DNA from 4 places in the Paenibacillus sp. Mc5Re-14 genome. Region 2 is predicted to be linked to each of the others. Evidence: riboswitches for the same ligand, from Rfam matches in the RefSeq annotation. Region 2 holds a riboswitch; each other region holds the start of a gene.
What was found. A riboswitch is a leader RNA that binds a small molecule or an ion and turns the genes downstream of it on or off. The one in region 2 is predicted to bind thiamine pyrophosphate.

Region 1 (5,479 bases), 3.1 Mb from region 2:
CGACAATGACCGGAACTTCCGCTTGCTCGATAATCAACTCTAACGAAAACGGATTGAGCAAACCATGTCCTGTACCAATCGGCGACGCTCCAGGCATTACGGCATGTACTCCAAGCTCTTGCAACCTCTTCGCTAGTATCACATCATCCGATATGTAGGGTAGCACGACAAAGCCTTCCTCTAGCAACTTTTCACTAGCTTTCAATGTTTCAAAAGGATCAGGCAACAGCGTCTTGCTATCCCCAATGACTTCTACCTTAATCATATCGCACAAGCCGGAGGCTTTTGCCAACTTGGCAATACGGATTGCCTCCTCTGCTGTTGTTGCCCCCGCTGTGTTGGGAAGAAGTGTATACCGGCTCAAATCCAGTGTATCGAGAAAATGCTGCTTATCCCGTTCCTCCAAATTCAGTCTGCGCACAGCGAACGTTAATATTTCCGTCTCAGCAGCCTCTACAGCTTGGGATTGGATATCCCGATCCGAAAATTTCCCTGTTCCCAGCAACAGCCTTGAGGTAAAAGATGCTTTTCCAATGGTTAACATGATCAACCGCCTCCTACAAAATGTACGATTTCTAGGCAATCTCCATCCTTAAGTACCGTTTCATGATGATCTTCACGGGTCAATATATGCCGATTCAGCTCTACCACTACGGTTTTCACCTTTAAATCAAGTTCATGCAGCAATTGATCCACACGAGTGATTCGATTGGAAATGGTCATACTCTGTCCGTTAATGGTCAGCTTCATAAGCTTTCCTCCTTGAGAAGTTCAGAAGAAAATTTACTTATTCCAAGTCCAGCTGCACCAGCCCCTTCAAGCATAGCTGCCATCGCTCGCCCAGTCGCATCACTAAGCAGGACACCGTTGCGATAATGCCCGACTGCAGCATAGACGCCCTCTACTCCAGGAACAGGGCCAATGAAAGGACTCCCCGCAGCTGCCTGCGGACGCAAGCCTGCCCATGCACGTACAAAAGAAGCTTCCTGTACACGCGGTAACCAGGCAGATGCACGTGCTAACAACCCCTTTAAGCCTCCTACGGTCACCTCTTTGTCATATTGATGCGGAAGACTCGTGGCACCAATCCAAAGCTCGTTATTCTGTTTAGGCACGAGGTAAATATCGTCAGCATAAATGGTATAATCTAACGGATGATCCTTCAAGGAGACTGCTACCGCTTCGCCCTTGACCGGGTATAGTGGATAATCAAACCCAATTTGTTCTAGCAAGTTCAAGCTGTCCAAGCCTGCGGCAATCACGACCTGATCACAGGAAAAAAATCCACTATCCGTTCGCACACCGCAAACTCGACCATCCTGTATGACCAGTTCCTCAGCTTGAGTTCCAGACCATATTGTTGCTCCCAGCACCGCAGCTGCCCCTGCATAAGCACGGCAAAGCTGGACAGGAGACACTTGTGTCTCCTTTGATCGGTAGATAGCCCCAATTACTTGATCTGCCAAGCCCGGAATCCGTCGGGCCAACTCCTTGGCATCCCACCAAATGGGACGATCATCCTCTCGCATATTCGCAGCATTCCAGCGTTTTTGGCCCTCTGCTTCCGAACGAAATGGGGTCACAAATCCTCCTGTACGAAAGTCCACTGAAATACCCGATAAACGTTCCAAATCACAGACAAGGTCAGGGAATGCATCTCGACTTGTACGGGCAAATCGTGCCAGCTCAAGGTCTGCAAACTCTTCACTTTCCGCTGCCAGCATTCCCACCGCTGCTCCTGATGCTCCCTCACCAGGGATCCATCGTTCCAGCATGATCGTACTGCGTCCCTCCTTAGCCACATGATAAGCAATGGAACTGCCGATCACACCTCCGCCTATGACCAAGCATTCAGCGTGTCCTATCGCTTTTTTCTCTGTATGTGTCTTTGACATATGTTCCGTGTCTCCTCTCCAGTAAACATTCTGCTTTCCCTTCGTCTCGTTTTCTTGCTACAGGTCGTGAACTACAAGATCTACCATTCGCCTATATTCCATCGCTGCTGCAACGGGTGACTTTGCTTCCCATATACCAGACATCACCGCAATTCCGCTTGCTCCAGCATGATAAAGCTCTGGAACATGATGGGGTTGTATGCCTCCCAGCGCTATCACCGGAATGTCCGACAATCTGCAAATGCGTTCAAGCTGTGCTATACCTCGCGGTACAAGACCGGCTTTACAATGGGTCTCATATACATGACCAAATAGTACATAGTCTGCTCCAGCCTGCTCGGCGGTCTGCACCTCCTCCAAGGAATGTACAGACACTCCACAGCGTGTACCCTCTGAAAGTAGACTTTTCGCATCCACCACAGATAACCCATTAGCTGGAAGCTGGACAGCTCCTGCCGAGGTAAGTAAAGCTACGTCCACGCGGTCATTTACTACAATTTGCCGCAAAGGAACTTCCTGCTTGATCATGCTACGAGTCAAAGAAAGCAAAGCAGAGGCACCCTTCTGTTTCGAACGTGCGTGTACATAATGAATATAAGGACAAATAGCGGCAGCCACTTGGGGTACATTCACACAGGAGACACTTTCCATCGTAATTACGTGTAATTCGATCTCATTTTCACCTCACTTGGACTAAAGAATATGAACTTGTGTTATCAAAAAAATCGTATTAGCTGAATCTATATTGTTTTAGCTCCATATTGGGTAATATCGGAGCCAGCCACATATACCAGCAATAATGAAAGGAGATTATATGTAAATCCGTCTACGGAAACTCGAACAAATGAAGATGAACGAAACGCAAAAAGCCACTTCCCAAAGGAAGTGGCTTGACAAACGTTCAAAATCAAACGGACTATTATATCCGTAAACGTATATCGTTCCCTGCGCAAACAAAAGTAAAGAGCTACCACTTTGTTTGTACAGTACTCACTTCCCTACGCTGGCATAACCCAGATCAGGTACAAAGGGTCCGAAATCCATTTATTTCGTCTCAGCCGCATGGGCGGCTCCCCTAGTGTGACTATTTTATTGTATCAGCTAAAGATAGCTTAGCATATTTTCCTAATTCTGCAAACCCCACCTTGTGTGAAATCTGTCAGAACTGGATTTTAGTTAACTTTACTAGACCACTCTTCTACATTCCACGTTTTGGTTACCCAATCCTCGTAAAAGTCCGGTTCGTGGGATACAAGCAATACGGTCCCTTTGTATTCCTTCAAAGCGCGTTTGAGTTCATCCTTTGCTTTGACATCCAAGTGGTTGGTAGGCTCATCAAACAGTACCCAGTTGCTCTCACGCATTAACAGTTTACAAAGGCGGACTTTAGCCTGTTCTCCACCACTAAGCGCAGACAAAGGCCGGGTGATATGCTCATTCTTCAAACCACAGCGCGCCAAATGCGCTCGTACTTCATGCTGATTCAAATGTGGAAATTCATTCCATACATCGTCAATCGGTGTAATTTTCTCTGCCTTTACTTCCTGCTCAAAATAAGCGGGCTGCAAGAAATCTCCTTGATAGGTTTTTCCGCTGATCGGAGGTATTTTCCCAAGAATGGTTTTGAGTAACGTAGACTTACCAACACCATTGCAGCCAACAATTGCGATCTTTTCGCCACGTTCGATCGTCATGGACATTTTAGGCAAAAGGGCATGAGTATAGCCAATTTCAAAGTCAATACCCTCAAAAACTGTTTTCCCGCTTGCACGGGCTTCTTTGAACTGAAAGGTTGGCTTTGCGGCTTCTTCAGGCTTATCAATACGTTCGATTCGATCAAGCTGCTTTTCACGGCTTTTTGCACGACCTGATGTAGATGCGCGCGCTTTATTGCGCTGAATAAAATCTTCCTGTTTCTTAATATATTCCTGCTGCTTCTCATATGCATCAATATGCTGGGCTTTGTTCAGATCCGCCATTTCAAGAAACTTTTCATAGTTAGCTGAATAACGGGTCATCTTAGCAAATTCAAGATGGTAGATTACATTAACGACTTGGTTCATAAATTCAGTATCATGTGAAATTAGGATAAAAGCATAAGGATAATCCTTCAAATATCGCGTAAGCCACTCAATATGCTCCACATCCAAATAGTTGGTAGGCTCATCCAGCAGCAATACATTTGGCTTTTCCAACAGCAACTTCGCAAGCAGCACCTTTGTCCGTTGCCCACCACTAAGGGCTGCTACATCCCGATCCAGTCCGATGGCAGAGAGACCTAATCCATTCGCCATTTCTTCAACCTTCACATCAATGAGGTAAAAATCCCCCATATCCAGTTGCTCTTGAATTTCTCCCATCTGTTCCAGCAGTACTTCCAACTCTTCGGGAGAAGCCTCTCCCATTTTATCCGTAATCTGCATCATTTCCTTTTCCAGTTCCAACAAAGGAAGAAACGCGTCTTTTAATACATCACGTACTGTTTTACCTGGCGTTAGCTTGGTGTGCTGATCCAGATAGCCATAACGTACACGTGGAGTCCATTCCACTTTCCCTTCATCTTTAAGCAATTTTCCAGTCAGAATGTTCATGAGTGTCGATTTACCAACACCGTTTGCTCCTACCAATCCTACACGTTCCCCCGCAAGTAATCGAAAGGAAACATTTTTAAATAACGCACGGTCCCCAAAGTTGTGGGATACATTTTCTACAGTCAATAAACTCATAAGCTGTTTTTGGCTCCTTATTGTCTCATCGGCGCTGCCGAGTGTTCTTATTTCATATAGCTATCGTTTCTTTCAAAGCTTTATTGTAGCACATCCGGCACCCTTATCGGAATATTGAAAACAGCGAATTTTAAGGTTTTCAGATGGATTGGCCTAAAAAAAGAAAAACAGTTAATCGTAGTAGCACTTAAGCTCCTCTTCGGTATGTACGTAAGGAGTTACTTGCTGCTTTGGTAATCTAAGCTTCTAGTATACAGAAGCTTACAATTCCCTAGCAATGAATGCCTAAATAATTGATAAGTTCTAATAACAATTAATAAAAAGGAACTCTATGTAGACAGTTCTCATGAGTATCGGAGGAATAATAAAATGAGAAAATGTAATCATCCCGGTCTGGGTTCTTGACCGGGATGAAATAAAATTAATTTATAATTGGCTATCTTTCAGCAGACATGGCAATTTCTTTTGTTTCATGAACTGTACCAAATGGATGCTCAGGCGGTGCATAGATAACGTATATCTTAAGGGGCGTATTTCCTGTATTAATTACATTGTGCCATTTTCCAGCAGGTATCATAATTGCATAGTCATCATAGGCCATCACTTGATAATCTAATTTGTCTTTCCTATCCCCCATTTGAACAAGTGCCTGACCTTCTTCAATACGTATGAATTGATCAGTTGTTGGATGAGCTTCTAAACCGATATCATCGCCAACATTAATACTCATCAGAGTCACTTGAAAATGTTTCCCTGTCCATATAGCAGTACGATAATTTTTGTTTTGATTTGCAGCCTGGTCAATATTCACTACAAATGGACTTTGTCCATAATCTCTTAATATTATCTTTTCATTGA
Region 2 (5,479 bases):
CGTTCGTACGGATATAATCAACAACGACTTGGCGACTTTCATCTGGTGCTGCCATCACAATACGTTTGCCATCTGGGTTGGCCAGTTTGGAGGAGGAAGCACGATAGTTATTGGTCGCAACGATAAATTTCTGTGCAGGATCAATAGCCTTCCCATTGTATTGCAGATCCTTGATACGATGGGCTGAAGAATCAATAATAGTTCCCTTGGCATCATATCGTGCAGGCTGAGTTACATCAATCTGGTAATTCACACCGTCAATCACATCAAAATTGTAGGTTGGAAAATCTTTGTTGATCAGCGATTGTTCCTCTGTTTTGCTAGGATCAATGCGGTTGAACTGACCCGCAGACCATTCCAGCCACTCCTGAATTTCAGCACCAGTAACTTCTACGGCATGAACCGTGTTCGGGTACACGTACAGATCGGACACGTTTTTAATCGCTATTGTACCTTCAGGAATGTTGGTATAATACTCGGCACCGTTGCGACCACCGGCTTTGAATGGAGCGCCTGCCGATAATACTGGGAGATTTTCGTATTCTGTTCCTTTAAGATGGTTTTGAACATACCATTTCTGTGCATTTGTCACAATTTGAATGGACGGATCATCCTGCACTAATGCAAAATAGCTGGTAATCGGTGCAGACGTTGTACCGACAGGTTGACGAACATAATCCAGCGTTCCTTGATGCTCTTCTTTAATCGCGTCTTTCAGTTTAGTGTCAGGAGTAAACTGCAAAGCATGGTTTGTGGTGCTCACAATTGGCCGCACTTGAGACTGAGAATTGATTACATTCCACTCACGGTTTTTCTTTTCCAGGCTCAGATCAATAATGCCCAGATCCTTGCCCCACGAAGAAGCTTCTACAGCTGGTACACCATTAATAGTTCCTTTATCCAAATCTACGCCCTTCATATCTTTAAAATCAGGGCCAGGGAAAGATTTATGAGCATGCCCAAACAGAATCGCGTTAATTCCGTCCACCTGGCTCAAATACTTAACGGCATTCTCCATCATTGGCGTTTGCGGCACATCCTCATAACCTGTATGTGCAAGCACGACAATAATGTCAGCACCTTCTGTTTTCATTTGTGGAACAAACTTTTTGGCTGTTTCCACGATATCCTTTGTAACGACCTTATCCTTCAAATTAGCTTCATCCCACTGCATAATTTGAGGTGTTACTAGACCGATGACACCCACTCTGAGTGTATGCTCTTCGCCCTTCTCATCCGTTACTGTTTTGTCAAGAATCTGATAAGGGGTAAAATAATTTTTAGTAGCTTGACCCTCATTATCAACATAGACGTTCGCATTTACGTAAGGAAAATCAGCACCCTTGAGCGATTTATCCAAAAAGTCGAGGCCAAAGTTAAATTCGTGGTTGCCCACAGTAGCCGCATCATAGCCCATCAAGTTCATCATCTTGTAAACCGGATGGACACCGCCTTCTTTCTCGAAGACTCTGTTTTTAGCCATATAATCGCCTAAAGGATTGCCCTGCAGCAAATCACCGTTATCGAACAGCATGCTGTTTCTTGTTTCACTACGAGCCTGTTGGATCAAGCCTGCTGTACTAATCAAGCCATATTCGTTGGTTTCTTTGTCCGAATAGTAATCATAATTCATCAGCGCCCCATGAATATCCGTTGTCTCCATGATCCGCAAATTCACCGTAGCGCTATCGCGAGAGTCGCTAGCTGCCCAGGATGGAGCGGCTGAAAACACCAGTAGGCTACAAGCTACAACTGCTGCTGTAAACCCTTTAAACCAATTTTTACGAAATAACAAAATATACCCCTCCTCATTAAGGTGTATGCCTCATATACATACTTTTGCACATATATGTAAGCTTTGAACCCACCATTCCTATTTTAATCCAACGTAGGACAAAAGAGTAGTCATTTGCTTAAAATATTTATGGAAAAATAATTATTTTTCGCACAAAAAAGCCAGTAAATCTCCTAAAAAAGTTGGAAATTTACTGGCTTGTCCGTTTATATTGTTTCTATTTCGTCCACACCTGGCGCTCCGTTTGTTGACCAACATACTCAATACGAGTCGGATTGACGTCTAAAATGACATAATCGGGATCATCAGGTCCGGAAAACCACTTTTTCAGAGAATCATTCCACACTTGTTTGCGTAACCCCTCATCAGCTGTAACCTGGACGGTAGCCTCCACTTCCAAGACTTCCTTCGTACCACCCACTTCATAACCCAGCAGCAGATAAGCATTCGGATTGTTCTTTAGCTCTTCCACTTTATGTGTTTTGCGATCCGTCGCCAGATGAATGTTCATTCCATCGTTAAAAAGGGCCATATAGCGTACTTTCGGTTTTCCGCCCTCTACCGTACCTAACGAGCAAAATTTGTTGTTATCCAAAGCCTTCACAATGGCTTGTTCCAGCTGACTGCGATCCAATGTCTCCGTTTTACCCATAGTACAACAACTCCTTTTTACGAATTAGAATTCTATAGAGTCTATGCCACTTGGCACCAGCTCTCCTAAACATACAGTGTAGCTGTTCTGAAAATAACATGACCAGAACAGATCTGAATGATTCATGTTCATTTTCAGATCAAAGCTCACAGTAAAAGTGTACCCTGTCATTCGGCATATGAACCGTGAGCGCTTCCTTAAAGCTGGACAGACCCGCCTTCAAGGCATATAATCGTCGTAGTAAACCCGAATAAACGAACCCATTAAACCATACAATGCCAGGGGTGCTGGAATCGGCCGGCTGAGAGTGTGTCCCAAGACACTGACCCTTACAACCTGATCTGGGTAATGCCAGCGTAGGAATGCTTAAGCAAGATGTGCCTTTTATTAAAACAGGACATCCCTTACTTTGGTATATACAAGCGCAAGCGTCCCGGAATCCCGGGACGCTTTTTTTGTTGAAGATGAAGTTGTTGGAAAGATTGCATTCCGGCAGATGTTATTTTTGTGAAAATGGGGAACATAAGCTGTCTGATTGGACGGATAACGGGTAATTAAAAAGGAGAGAACACAACGATGAAGCGCATGAAAATATTAAGCCTGGGTCTAATCAGTCTGTGGCTCATGGCTCTGACCGCTTGCGGCGGCAATCCCCCTACATCTCAAAAGGAGGCTCCTGCTGCCGACACTTCAACGTCTACCTCGGCAAAGAGTCTCAAAGATGTTAAAGTCGTGCTCGACTGGACACCCAATACGAATCACACGGGACTCTATGTCGCCAAGGACAAAGGATTTTACGAAAAAGCAGGCTTGAATGTCCAAATTGTTCAACCAGGCTCAGGCGGAGCCGACCAAATGGTTGCTTCGAATGCTGCACCTTTTGGTATCAGCTATCAAGAAGGCGTCACTCAGGCTCGCATCCAAGGCGTGCCGCTCGTATCCATCGCTGTGGTGATTCAGCATAACACCTCTGGCTTCGCAGCCCCGGTAGACCGCGGAATTAAAAGCCCGAAAGATTTCGAGGGTAAAAGCTACGGCGGCTGGGGTTCTCCTGTAGAAGAAGCGGTCATGAAATCCATCATGGATTCAGACCAAGGTGATGTGAGCAAAGTGAAGATCGTCAATATGGGCAATGCAGACTATTTTACAGCCGTGAAGCGGGATATTGACTTTGCCTGGATTTTCTACGCATGGACCGGGATTGAGGCCAAGCTTCGAGGTGAGCCATTGGATATGCTATATGTAAAAGATTATTCCAAAAACCTCGATTACTATACACCTGTAATTGTGAGCAATGAACAGACGATAAAAAATGATCCTGAGCTGGTTAAGGCGTTCATGGACGCTACTGCGCAAGGCTATGAATACACTATCGCCCATCCAGAAGAAGCGGCAGATATCTTAAGTAAAGCTGTGCCGGAGCTGGACAAAAAACTGGTACTCGCTAGTCAAAAATGGCTAAGTCCGCGTTATCAGGACGATGCCGCGCAATGGGGCGTACAAAAAGCGGAGGTATGGAAAAACTACTCGGACTGGATGTATGAACGCAAGCTGCTCAGCAAACCTTTGGAAGTCGATAAGGCCTTCACAAACGACTTCTTGCCCAAGCGTTGATCTTGTAAATAGAGCTTGAAGTAGCCTTTGTGCCACTACGCGGACGGATGATGCTTTCCATCGCCACCGCCCCCGGATTTCCGGATTAAAGCATCAGCAGGGTAGAAATCCGGGGGCAAAAGCGACCGCTTCGCTTGTACAGCACCATTCCGTCCGCTTCGTTCTCGCTCCACTTGGTTTATTCTTTAGTCTCATAGTATCTAAGCGCAAAAGCAGGTGCGCTTGTGTGTAAAAATGCCACACAACCTATCAAAAAACTAAAGTGCTTTTAAGGCGGTTGGCAGCGGAGCGATTCATTTGAATCTGGAGAAGCGAGGTGTTCGCCTGAAAGCTTTCTTTAGGAAAGCTAGCTTCGGAAGCATATGCTCAGGGGGATTCTTACCTTTTAAATTTTATTCAAAGAGTCCCACGGCAACAGCGATCGTAAGATCAAATGAACCGTGAAGCGATCTCCCCGCCTTAATCCAATTTATTTTCCTAATAACTTAAACAATAAAGGACAGGTGAAACTCGCATGGCTAACACATTGCTCAGCATTCAAGTCATCCCTAAAACTCCTAATAACGAAGACTCTTATCCATATGTAGACAAGGCGATTGAGGTCATCCAGCGTTCCGGCGTCAAGCATCAAGTGAATCCATTGGACACTACAATGGAGGGCGAATTGGACGAATTGCTGAAAGTCGTCAAAGACATGCATGAGGCCTTGACGGAAGCTGGAAGTCCCAGCGTCATTTCACAGATCAAAATCGCACATAACCCACAGGGCATCAGCATGAACAAGCTGACCGAGAAGTATCGCCCATGAATCCGAAAGGCAAGAACGCATCCTGGTGGAAAAGCGTATGGCCGCCCCTTGTGGCGGTCCTCTTCTTTTTAGCGGCTTGGCAGGGAGCGGTTAACTATTTACATATTGAATCCTGGCTCCTGCCAGCTCCATCCCTAATCGTACAAGAGGGCATGGCGCAATCGGCGTTGCTTGGCACCCACACATGGGCTACGGTTCGCTTGACGCTTGCGGGATTTGCTATAGGGACAGCAACTGGACTGCTAATCGCCATCGTTCTTCATACGATTCCTTTTCTCAAATCTGCTCTATACCCGCTCTTGATCCTTAGCCAAAACATTCCGATTATCGCCCTCGGTCCGTTGCTCATGGTATGGTTCGGTTTTGGGGTGCTGCCCAAGCTTATGGTCATTACATTAGTATGCTTTTTTCCCGTGGCTGTAGCGGCCATGGACGGGCTGACACGGACAGACCGTATGATGATGAATTACATGCGAATGTCAGGTGCAAGCCGCAGGGCTATTTTTCTAAAGCTAGAGCTACCACACTCCCTGCCACAAGTCTTCTCTGGCGTTAAAATCGCTGCTACCTATAGTGTGATGGGCGCGATCATTGCCGAATGGATTGGGGC
Region 3 (5,479 bases), 1.8 Mb from region 2:
CGCTACGGCCCTTTTCCCGGAACTGGATCATGGTGGTGCCGCCAGCAAGAGCCTCCTGCACGACCCGATTTGGTTCCGCGTGGCAGTTCACGCTTCCAACAACCAGATACATCTGTAAATGCCGCCGCATGATCTCAGGTAATATTCGGCCGCTCATTGGAGTATCTCCTGACGACGGCGGTAGGCCCAATGATTGGTTGGACCGTGTCCCTGGCCCAGATACAACGTATCCTCAATCGCCGCCTGAATGAAGGCTCTTCCATTCAAAATAGCTTCCGGTACAGACACGCCTTTCCCTAATTCAGCGGTAATCGCTGCTGAGAACGTACATCCTGTTCCGTGTGTGTGGACAGTTCGCACCCGCTTGCCGCCCAGCTCGGTGAAGGCTGTTCCGTCAAAGAGCAGGTCAACAACTTGGCCGCTGTTTTCGCTCTCCTCATCATGGCCGCCTTTGATCACAACGAACTTGGGTCCTAGGCTGCTAATATGTCTCGCAGCTTCGCGGCGATCCTTCATCGTACGAATGCTTATCCCGGTTAAGGCTTCCGCTTCCGGGATATTTGGTGTGACGACCAAGGCCAAGGGGAGCAGGTCGTCGTTCAAAGCCTGCACCGCTTCCGGTTGCAACAGCTTTGCGCCCCCTTTGGCAATCATTACAGGATCGACGACAACCTTTTCCCAGCCGAACTTTCGAATCTGCTCGGCCACAAGGCGGATGATGCCCGCGTCAAACAGCATGCCAGTCTTCAGGGCATCGACTCCAAGATCTGATCCTACAGCTTCGATTTGCTGCGCTGTTGCTTCCTGTGGCAACGGATATACACCGTGAACTCCCAAGGTATTTTGTACCGTAATGGCTGTAATAGCCGACATGCCGTATACGCCAAGCTCCTGGAAGGTTTTGAGATCGGCTTGAATTCCAGCTCCGCCGCCGCTGTCTGAACCGGCAATCGTCAGCGCTCTCGGTACATGCACGTCTCTCATCGCGCACCACCTGTTGTAGTTGTTCCAGCTTCACGGATCGTGACATGCCCCTCCAGCGAACCAGTATGTAGTTTGGCAAGCTCGTCGAGAAAGGCAATCTGGAAGCTGCCTGGCCCCAGTTTTGCGGTATGTGCTGCGGCTCGGGAAGCTGCTGCACCGTAAAATGCCAAACCTGCTGTACCTGCGAGCAGCAGGTTGGGTTCAATTGCTGCAAACGCACCCAACACAGAGGTCAGCAGGCAGCCTGTTCCGGTTACCTTCGTAAGCAGCGCGTCTCCGCCACTAATCAATCGTACTTCGACCCCATCGGTGATGACGTCCTCTTTTCCAGTGATGACAACCATGGTATGGAGCGTTTGTGCAGCCCGAACTGCCAGATCGACATTACTGCTGTCAGCACTGTTGCCTGCATCTACCCCTTTAATCTCTCGGACTTCTCCGATTAGATGGGCGACTTCGGCTGCATTGCCTCGCACTAGTGAGATTTTTACTTCTTTTAGGATCCGCAGTGCTGACTCGGTTCTAAAGCTCGTCGCTCCCGCACCAACCGGATCCAGCAGAACTGGAACACCATGAGCATTCGCTGATTGTCCAGCAATGATCATGGCATCTACCAGCTCGCGGTTCAGCGTACCGATATTTAACACGACGGCGCCCGCTATTTTTGCCATATCTGCTACTTCCTCGGGTGCATAAGCCATCACCGGGGAAGCGCCCAGCGCATACAGGCCGTTGGCTGTAAAGTTGGTGACCACCACATTGGTTATATTATGAACGAGGGGGTTGCTATTTTGTACCTTTGTCAGGAGATCCGAATAACTTTGTTCCCATATACTCATCATGTTTACCCTCTCTCATCTCTACTGATTATTCCAAGACCGTAGCGCGCATCTGGACGGGCCATTGTTCCTGCTTATAAGCCATATCCCAGAACATATATTCCAGCTGGCAGCTTAGCATAAAATGCTCAATCATCCGAGCTTGCTCGGCAGCCGTGGCGACATTCGCCCAAGCATCCACACGCTCGCGATATTTGGATGTTACATCTTCAATCTGGTTTCCATAGAAACAAATCCATTCATAGAATGGATGAGACTCGTCCGGTCTTACCTCATCCATTAGCCTGCGCCCAATCTCAAGATATGTCCATGGACATGGCAGCAGCACGGCCATGATTTCTCCAAGACTACCTTCATGTGCGACTGTCAGCATATGGCGGATATAATGATGAGCGGACGGAGCGAGTGCATATCCCTGCATCTCTTCATAGGTGACACCTGCGATAGCACAAAAGTTTTGATGTGGATGAACCTCGCTGTTGAGAATAAAAGAGATCTGTTCGTTAAATACAGCCATATCCTCCCGGCTTGTGCTTTTGGAGATCGCGATGCCGTAAATCCGCATGTAGGCGTTCAAATATTCAAAGTCTTGTTTTACATAGTGAATCAGCTGCTCCCTTGTTAAATTTCCTTCAGCAATACCTCTCACAAAGGGATGCTCATAAATGGCTTGAAAAATGCCATCCGCCTGCCGACGAAGTTCTTGCGAAAAACTCATTTCCCCACCTCCAATAAAAATGGAGAACAAGAAGTCCCGTAAGATACAATTCTCGGAACAACGCCAAAAAGCCGCCCCGAAAACTGGAGCGGCTTCAACATAGGTTCAATGCGCAAAAAACGCTTGAAACCTTATATACGAAGGCTCCACTTTCCTACGCTAGTACGAACTAGATCAGGTTCAAAGGGTCCAAGATTCATTCTTGTCTCAGCCATAGTGGCTCCCCTAGTGGACTTTCCTATTCTTTTGACTAATACTGTACATTCGTTCCTAGGTTATGTCAAACTGCTTTGATTCCGGTCAAGGATTAATGAGGGTGCTGGATTACACTTTCCACGGCTTTGACCCTTACATATTCCGGTTTCCACATCGCATCCCGAATGGCTTGTTCAATATCTGAAATGTGTGCCTGAGCTACCTGATCCTGAATTGCAGCCTTCGCTACCGCAACCGCAACCGCGAACGAAACATCACGTAATTTTCGGATATGGGGCAGCAGTGCACCGCCAAGTTCATTCGAATCTACGGCGTTGGCAACGGCATCAGCTGCTGCGGTAAACATAGAAGGGGTAATTCTTTTGGCCTTGACCACAATTGCGCCCAGACCTAGCCCCGGGAAGACAAAGGCATTATTCGCCTGTCCAATTTCAAACTTCGTACCGTTATAGGTGACGGGCTCAAAGGGACTTCCGGTAGCAATCAATGCTTTGCCATCAGTCCATCGTATCAAATCTTCGGGTACCGCTTCAGCAAGGTTGGTAGGATTAGACATGGGCATAATGATCGGTCGTTCCACATGCTTTGCCATTTCCTTGATAATCTCTTCAGAAAAGGCACCCGCTACACCGGAAGTTCCAATCAAGATTGTGGGTTTTACCTGACGGATGACCTCCAGCAACGGTATTTTATCATCTTCCGATCGGGCCCATGAGCTGATTTCTTCCTTTTTACGCACATATGGTTTCTGATAATCCAGTACATCTTCCATATCGTCTGTTAACAGCCCGCGATAATCATAGGCCCAAAATGCCTTGAATGAATCTTCTTCAGGAAGCCCGTCCTCGATCATTGCACCCCGTATTTGGTCGGCGTTACCGATTCCTGCTGCCCCTGGACCAAAGACAAGTATTTTTTGTTCACGTAGCGGAGTTTTAGTGACACCTACCGCCGAAACAATCGCAGCTAATGTCACTGCTCCTGTGCCCTGGATATCATCATTGAAGGTGAGAATGTTTTGACCGTACTTCCCTATAATGTGTCGTGCGTTCACGCTACCCACATCCTCCCAATGCAAAAGCGCCTTCGGGAATTGTGTTAACGTTTTGCTGATAAAGGTATCAATAAATTGATTATAGGCTTCCCCGCGAACTCGTTTGTGCCGGTTTCCGATATACAGGGGATCATTCAGCAGCTTCTCGTTATTCGTGCCGACATCCAGTACAATGGGCAGCACCCGCCCGGGGTGAATGCCTGCCGCAGCTGTATATACAGCGAGTTTGCCAATAGCAATGTTAATTCCCCCGACACCCCAGTCACCAATCCCCAAAATACTTTCCGAATCCGTCACGACGATCAGGTCAACATCCTCACTACTCAAACCGGTATTATAAAACGCCTGTCCAATACCGTTCGGATTATCTATCGATAAATATACGCCCCCAGGGCGGTTGTACTCATGGCTGTATTCTTGAATGGCGGTTCCTACAGTCGGTGTGTAGACTACGGGCAGCATTTCACTCAAATGGTCGGTTAGCAGTCGATAGTAGAGTACGATATTTCGATTGTGAAGGTCGTTAAGTGAGGCATTTTTACGCAGCATGGTGGGTTGTGCCAAGAATTGCTGATATGCCCGAACGCTCTGTTTCTCCAATGAAAGGACAGTGGGAGGAAGAATTCCTTCCAGGCCCAGTTCTTTGCGTTCTTCTTCTGTAAATGCCACTCCTTTGTTCAAAAGAGGGTTTGCTAGCACGTCCTTTCCTCGTAAGGGAGTAGATAATGACCCATCACGATTGACATGGAATGCTTCCATAAAAAGACCTTCTTTCCCTGTATTTTGATAATTATTCATGATGAAAGATGACATGTTGTCCATAGTATGGACATGCAAATTGGTTTTATTCTTCTATTTATCTATGACAAAAAGACCATATATATATCTTCTTATTAATCTTATAGAACTAATTTTAGTTTCGGATTCATCTTGTAATTCGCATGTTTATAGTCCTAATGAATCAGGTCGAAATACTCTGTCTTTATCAAATATGAAAATAGATTTTTCTTCTCTTAAATGTTTATATATCAAGGGATGTGAGCTATTTTGTTAAGAAAATATGAAGTATTTGGACATTAATTTAATCTTGCTAAGCAAACATTTTTAATTCTTTTTCAACAAAATAGAATTATTCGGAGGAAAAGGAGAGGTTTGTGTGCAGGGACCTATAGCCATTTTTAGCGATAACAACAGGGCTATTGATTATCCCAATGTGATTTGTTTTTACCAATATATACAGTGCGAGGACACGGAGACCGCTTCAGTCTACGAGGATGCATGTTGCTGCCTGATTGATTATAGGGAGCCGGGGCAAGCCGTGCGGAAAGCTAATCAGATCCGTAGCCAATTTCCGCAAATGCCATTGCTATTGGTGACGGATGTAACCTTTCCGTTCAGTGATCAGCATATGGTGCAAATTATCGGAGTAGGCCGATTGCGTCTGCTATTTTGGCAAGCCAATGATACCGAAGAAATCATTTCTGAAATACAAAGCTTGCTCTATCCCGAGTATTCGACCAAAAGCCAACATGTTGCATTCATCTTATCTGTATATAACGAAGAGAAACGTTTTGTTCATGTCAAAACCTTTGCTGAGCGACTGCAAACCTTTATCCGCAGCCATATTATAGAGGGTTCGATTTATCTCATTGATGATGGTAGTCACGA
Region 4 (5,479 bases), 550 kb from region 2:
TACAAACGATGGTAGCGGAGAAAAAGCATATGGGTAGCCGGGCGATTTTGCTATTATTCAAAAACGAGCAGGCTGCTGTTGAATATGTAGGCTACCCGACATTGGGCACGATCTACACCCGAAGCGGACGACCCTTCTTTGAGTCAGGCTTTGGGAAGCAGGTGCTGGAGAAACTGAATGCGGATCTAGTGGATGCCGGATATTTTGAACAGCACCAGACGGATTTTGTGTTGCTGGATGCAGAAATTGTACCGTGGAATCTCAAGGCTCGGGAACTGATTGCTGCACAGTATGCGCATGTGGGTGAAGCAGCTCTGCTGGATCGCAGTAAGCTGGTAGACAAGCTGAAGCAGGCGAAGGTTGCAGGCCGAGAGGTTGGAGACTGGCTGGAAGAAATGGAACGGAAATATGGCAATGCCGTAACGTTCCAAGAGGCTTTTCAAAAATATTGCTGGGATGTGGACGGTCTGGATGAAATTCGTATTGCACCGTTTCATACACTGGCCCACAGCGGACAGACGTTTTTTGACCAATCTCATATTTGGCATATGGAGCACAACCGGGAGCTGGCAGGACTGTCCTCTATATTTATGGAGACAGAGTATCGTGTCATCACGGATGAAACAAGCGAGGAAGAGGTCATTCGCTGGTGGAATGAGATGACAGAGGATGGTCATGAGGGCATTGTGATCAAGCCGGAACGCTTTTTGATGAAAAATCGGGACAAGATGATTCAGCCTGCAATCAAGGTGAGAGGCCGGAAGTACTTGCACATCATTTACGGTATGGATTATCTTGCCCCTGAGAATTTAAAACGTCTGAAGCAGCGTCGAACGAACAAAAAGGAGCGTCATGCCCTGATGGAAGGAGCGCTTGGCATGGAGGGCGTGGAACGTTTTGTCCGCAAAGATACGGTGGAGCGTATTCATGAATGCGTCCTTGCCGCGTTATCTCTGGAATCGGAGCCGATTGATCCGAGATTGTAGTTTGCGAAGGAGGGATTGAGATGGATAGGAGTACACCGTTGATTGATATTGGTGTGAACTTAATGCACCGTTCGTTTCATGCAGATCGGGAACAGGTGGTCGAGAGAGCAGCGGCTGTAGGGATTACACCGTTGATTATTACTGGAACCAGTGTTCGCAGTAGTCGAGAGGCTGCTCAGTATGCAGCGCGTTATCCTGGTCAGCTGTATGCTACAGCTGGCGTGCATCCCCATGATGCCAAAAATTGCAGCACAGATACGATTCAACAGCTCCGCCAACTCGCGATTCAGCCGCAGGTCGTATCCATAGGAGAATGCGGGTTGGACTATAACCGTGATTTTTCTCCGCGTGATGTACAGCGCCGATGGTTTGGAGAGCAGATTCAACTGGCGGGTGAGCTACATATGCCTTTATTTCTGCATGAACGAGATGCGCATGAGGATTTTGTCGCTATGTTACGAGAGCATCAAGAGCTTGTAGATAAAGCGGTGGTGCATTGTTTTACTGGCACTGCTCAGGAATTGCATACGTATGTGGAAATGGGACTGTATATCGGTATCACAGGCTGGATCTGTGATGAGCGGCGCGGCAAGCATCTGCGTGAGTTGGTGAGGGATATTCCGCTCGACCGGTTGATGATTGAAACGGATGCTCCGTTTCTGACCCCGCGTAATCTGCCTGTGAAGCCCAAAGAAGGGCGTAATGAGCCGATGTATCTCGCTCACATCGCCGCTACGATTGCTGAGTGCACAGGCCGCAGCATGATGGAGATCGAAATCGCGACGACGGAAACAGGCAAACGTTTCTTCGGATTATAGGATTGTCAAAGCCATAGATGTGGTATATATTATAGTGAATTAAAAAGCATTGTCGGGAGCTTGAGATAGTCAGGCTGAGAGGGTGGCCCTTGCCGCCGACCGTGAAATCTGATCTGGGTAATGCCAGCGTAGAGAAACCTAGAACACTATACAAGAAACAGGATTACCGCCTATTGGTGGCGACTAGTCGATGGATTCGTTTCATATCATATATCAAGTTAACGAGCTGCGGGTCTGTAAAAAGTTGCAGACGGACAAACGTGTCTTGTTTTGTACCTGACTTTGGCTCGGTTTCAGTGCAGTAGACTACTGTGCTATATGAGATATGTCGACAACTGATAATGTATGGTGATCATTTTATGACTGCGCATAAAGCTTGCCTGGAGATTCAGCTCCGGACAGGCTTTTTTTTATGGCCAGAAGGCCTATTTTAACGAAAAAGGGGAGCGTATCAACAATGAACACGAATGTAAGAGCGTCGAAAGGGCTGAAGCTGACTGATATTTTGGTCACGATTGTAATCTCCGTGGTGTTCGGGCTGGTCTACAAAATATGGGGACCTGCCTATGATTTAATGAAACCATTCGGTCTACACGCTGAGCAACTGATGTATGGCATGTGGTTTATGGCTGGCACGTTCGCTTATCTTATCATTCGCAAGCCGGGAGTTGCGATTTTGGCAGAAGTGGCCGCGGCAACAGTCAGTGCTTTTTTGGGAAGCGAATGGGGCATGTCCACCTTGTACTATGGTCTGCTGCAAGGCTTGGGAGCGGAGCTGTTCTTTGCGGCTTTTCTGTATCGGAACGCAAACCTGTGGGTCGTATCATTAGCTGCGGCAGGGGCGGCTGTCACTTCTTTGATTTTAGACTTCAGCTATGGGTATATTGATCAGCTATCGACCTGGAACTATGTTTTGTATATTGGATTTCGGATGATTGGCAGTATTGTGATTGCTGGGGTATTCGCTTTCTATCTGGCTAAGGCGCTGGAGGTAACCGGAGTTACGCGAAGTTTGAGACCGGCAACGGAACAAGATTATAAGGGGCTGGATTGATGAGCGCGGCCAACGAAGATGTGGTGGCTTCGATCACCCGTCTTCGTTTGAAATTTCCCGGTGAGCAAGAGCTGCTTTTCCACAATATGTCCTTATCTGTCCGCAAAGGGGAAAAGCTACTGCTGCTGGGTCCAAGCGGATGCGGCAAATCAACGCTGCTTCAGGTGCTGAGCGGACTGATTCCACGCACGATAGAAGTGCCTATGAAATACGATGCTGCTGTGATCCCGAGTCTCTCTGGTATTGTATTTCAAGATCCTGACACGCAGTTTTGTATGTCGTATGTAGACGAGGAATTGGCTTTTGTGTTGGAGAATAAACAGGTTCCAAGGGAGCAGATGCCATCCCGTATTCGCGAGCTGCTAATGCAGGTTGGTCTATCGACGGATGATATACACTTGCCCATTGCCAGCATGTCACAGGGAATGAAACAGCGGCTGGCGATTGCCTCTGTGCTGGCTATGGAGCCGGAAGTGCTTTTTCTGGATGAGCCGACAGCTTTGTTGGACGAGGAGGGCACGACACAGGTGTGGGATACCATTCGCAACATTTCGGCAGACCAGACGCTGGTGATCGTAGAGCATAAAATCAATGAAATTGTCCAGGATGTGGATCGAATTGTGGTGCTTTCTGATCAAGGAGAAATGATTGCGGACGGAAGGGCGGAAGAAGTATTTCATGTGCATCGGCAGGCATTATCCGAGTATGGCGTGTGGTATCCGGGGATATGGGATGAATCGTCTTCGCCGCGTTGGAGAGAGTCTGTGACGCAGCAGAAAGATGGAGGGCATGCGGATAGTCCGTCCACCTCAGCACCTACAACGGATTTGCTGGAGCTAGAACATTTTAGCGGACTCCGGGGTTTGAGCACAGTCATTTATGTGGAGCAAGCGCAGGTGAAGCCTGGCGACTGGATTGGCGTGGTCGGTGAAAACGGGGCTGGCAAAAGCTCGCTTCTGCTCTCTATGATGCGTTTACTTCACACGCAGGGTCGTTATTGCGTGTGCGGAGCTGAGGCAGGCAATACGGAGCAACTGGCTGAGCGTATTGGGTTTGCATTTCAAAATCCAGAGCTGCAATTTGTAGCGAACACCGTACGAAGGGAACTGGAATATTCGTTACCCAAGAGCCTGTTTACAGCTGAACAGTGTAGGGAACGAGTGGATCGAATACTTATACAGTTCGGACTGGAGCGGCTGGATGAACGCCATCCGTATCAGCTTTCGTTGGGCCAAAAAAGGCGGTTGAGTATTGCTACGGCTATGATCCGTGAGCCGGAAGTGCTGCTGCTGGACGAACCGACTTTTGGGCAGGATGCGCGTAATACCTTTGTCATGCTGGATATGTTGGAGCAGCTGAGAGCGGCAGGCACGGCCATTGTGATGGTTACGCATGACCCGGAAATTGTCCGTCGATATTGTACCGATGTATGGCGGATTCAGAAAGGGGAACTACAGTATGAGCCTGTCCTTTTCTCATCATGAAACATGGCTGCATCGTGTAAACCCGGGCCTAAAGCTCGTGATGTTTTCCCTGCTGTTTGTGATCGTTATAGTCATCCATGATCCGAACGTTATGTTTAATGTTGCATGTGCTATGCTGCTGTTGCTTGTCTGGTCAGGCCATCCATGGAAGCGTCTGCTCCTGTACGGATCTCCCTTTATATTGGTGTTTATTTCAACCTCAACAGGCATGATGATGTTTGGCAAAGGAGTGACGACCTGGTGGACATGGGGCCTGATCCATATTACGCAGGAAAGCTTTTTCCGAGGCATGCATCTGGGCTTTCGTGCACTGAGTATGGCCGCGGCAGGGTTGCTGTTTGGTTTAACGACTCGTCCGGTGAGCCTTTTTTATTCACTGATGCAGCAATGGAAGCTCCCTCCCAAGTATGCATACAGCTTTTTGGCAGCTATGCGGTTGATGCCGATGATGCTGGAGGAATTTCAGGCTTTGAGACATGCCCACCGTATTCGAGGTTTACACCAGCATGTGTCCAAATGGAATATGTACGCCACGCTCCGCAGGTACGCAATTCCGCTACTCGCTCAAAGTATCCGGCGTGCACAGCGCATTGCTATTGCCATGGAAGCGAAGGGTTTTGCTAATGAAACCAAGCGCACGTATTATTATGCGATCGGCTATTCGGCTGTAGATATTATATTTATTTTTTATTTTGTGGTGCTGCTGATGCTGGCTTGGGGACTTGGTACCTGCTTTCCTTATGTAGGGGTATGGGATGTACGTTAATTGTTGCAAAAGGCTTTGCCCGATTTCTGCTCTGTGGTATATTAATGCAATGGGAATTGACGGCTCGTACAGACCCGCCTGGGCTGGCGGGCTTATTACATTTTCCCGCAGTAATGGATCATCAGGAGGCCAAGTTACATGATTACGCTGCATCAGGTAAACAAGCATTATACCACCTCAAGCGGCCCATTTCATGCGGTTCAATCCGTGTCCCTTCAAGTGGAGGAGGGGGAAATTCACGGTATCATAGGTGCCAGCGGTGCCGGCAAATCTACGTTGCTACGGTTGATGAATGTATTGGAAAGACCGGATGAGGGAAACGTGGTTGTGAACGGGGAAGATCTGACTCGCATGCCGGAAAAACGTCTCCG

Region 1: another riboswitch for thiamine pyrophosphate. It lies ahead of BN1546_RS23540 (thiamine phosphate synthase); the one in region 2 lies ahead of BN1546_RS09195 (ABC transporter substrate-binding protein).
Region 3: another riboswitch for thiamine pyrophosphate. It lies ahead of tenA (thiaminase II); the one in region 2 lies ahead of BN1546_RS09195 (ABC transporter substrate-binding protein).
Region 4: another riboswitch for thiamine pyrophosphate. It lies ahead of BN1546_RS06645 (ECF transporter S component); the one in region 2 lies ahead of BN1546_RS09195 (ABC transporter substrate-binding protein).

What each region holds. Positions count from the first base shown of each region.
Region 1 covers NZ_CVPD01000001.1:5,161,962-5,167,440, reverse strand. The annotation lists gene BN1546_RS23555 (thiazole synthase) at 1-544, opposite strand, end outside; gene thiS (sulfur carrier protein ThiS) at 547-750, opposite strand; gene thiO (glycine oxidase ThiO) at 747-1,895, opposite strand; gene BN1546_RS23540 (thiamine phosphate synthase) at 1,953-2,546, opposite strand; TPP riboswitch at 2,874-2,982, opposite strand; gene BN1546_RS23535 (ABC-F family ATP-binding cassette domain-containing protein) at 3,068-4,621, opposite strand; gene BN1546_RS23525 (cupin domain-containing protein) at 5,058-5,479, opposite strand, start outside.
Region 2 covers NZ_CVPD01000001.1:2,014,461-2,019,939, forward strand. The annotation lists gene BN1546_RS09185 (bifunctional 2',3'-cyclic-nucleotide 2'-phosphodiesterase/3'-nucleotidase) at 1-1,795, opposite strand, end outside; gene BN1546_RS09190 (pyridoxamine 5'-phosphate oxidase family protein) at 2,013-2,447, opposite strand; TPP riboswitch at 2,718-2,827, shown strand; gene BN1546_RS09195 (ABC transporter substrate-binding protein) at 3,024-4,061, shown strand; gene BN1546_RS09200 (MTH1187 family thiamine-binding protein) at 4,576-4,869, shown strand; gene BN1546_RS09205 (ABC transporter permease) at 4,866-5,479, shown strand, end outside.
Region 3 covers NZ_CVPD01000001.1:3,768,870-3,774,348, forward strand. The annotation lists gene thiE (thiamine phosphate synthase) at 1-157, opposite strand, end outside; gene thiD (bifunctional hydroxymethylpyrimidine kinase/phosphomethylpyrimidine kinase) at 154-984, opposite strand; gene thiM (hydroxyethylthiazole kinase) at 981-1,826, opposite strand; gene tenA (thiaminase II) at 1,852-2,541, opposite strand; TPP riboswitch at 2,676-2,778, opposite strand; gene BN1546_RS17180 (NAD-dependent malic enzyme) at 2,849-4,570, opposite strand; gene BN1546_RS17185 (glycosyltransferase) at 4,968-5,479, shown strand, end outside.
Region 4 covers NZ_CVPD01000001.1:1,459,899-1,465,377, reverse strand. The annotation lists gene BN1546_RS06655 (polynucleotide kinase-phosphatase) at 1-986, shown strand, start outside; gene BN1546_RS06650 (TatD family hydrolase) at 1,007-1,804, shown strand; TPP riboswitch at 1,847-1,956, shown strand; gene BN1546_RS06645 (ECF transporter S component) at 2,262-2,858, shown strand; gene BN1546_RS06640 (ABC transporter ATP-binding protein) at 2,858-4,342, shown strand; gene BN1546_RS06635 (energy-coupling factor transporter transmembrane component T family protein) at 4,317-5,108, shown strand; gene BN1546_RS06630 (methionine ABC transporter ATP-binding protein) at 5,247-5,479, shown strand, end outside.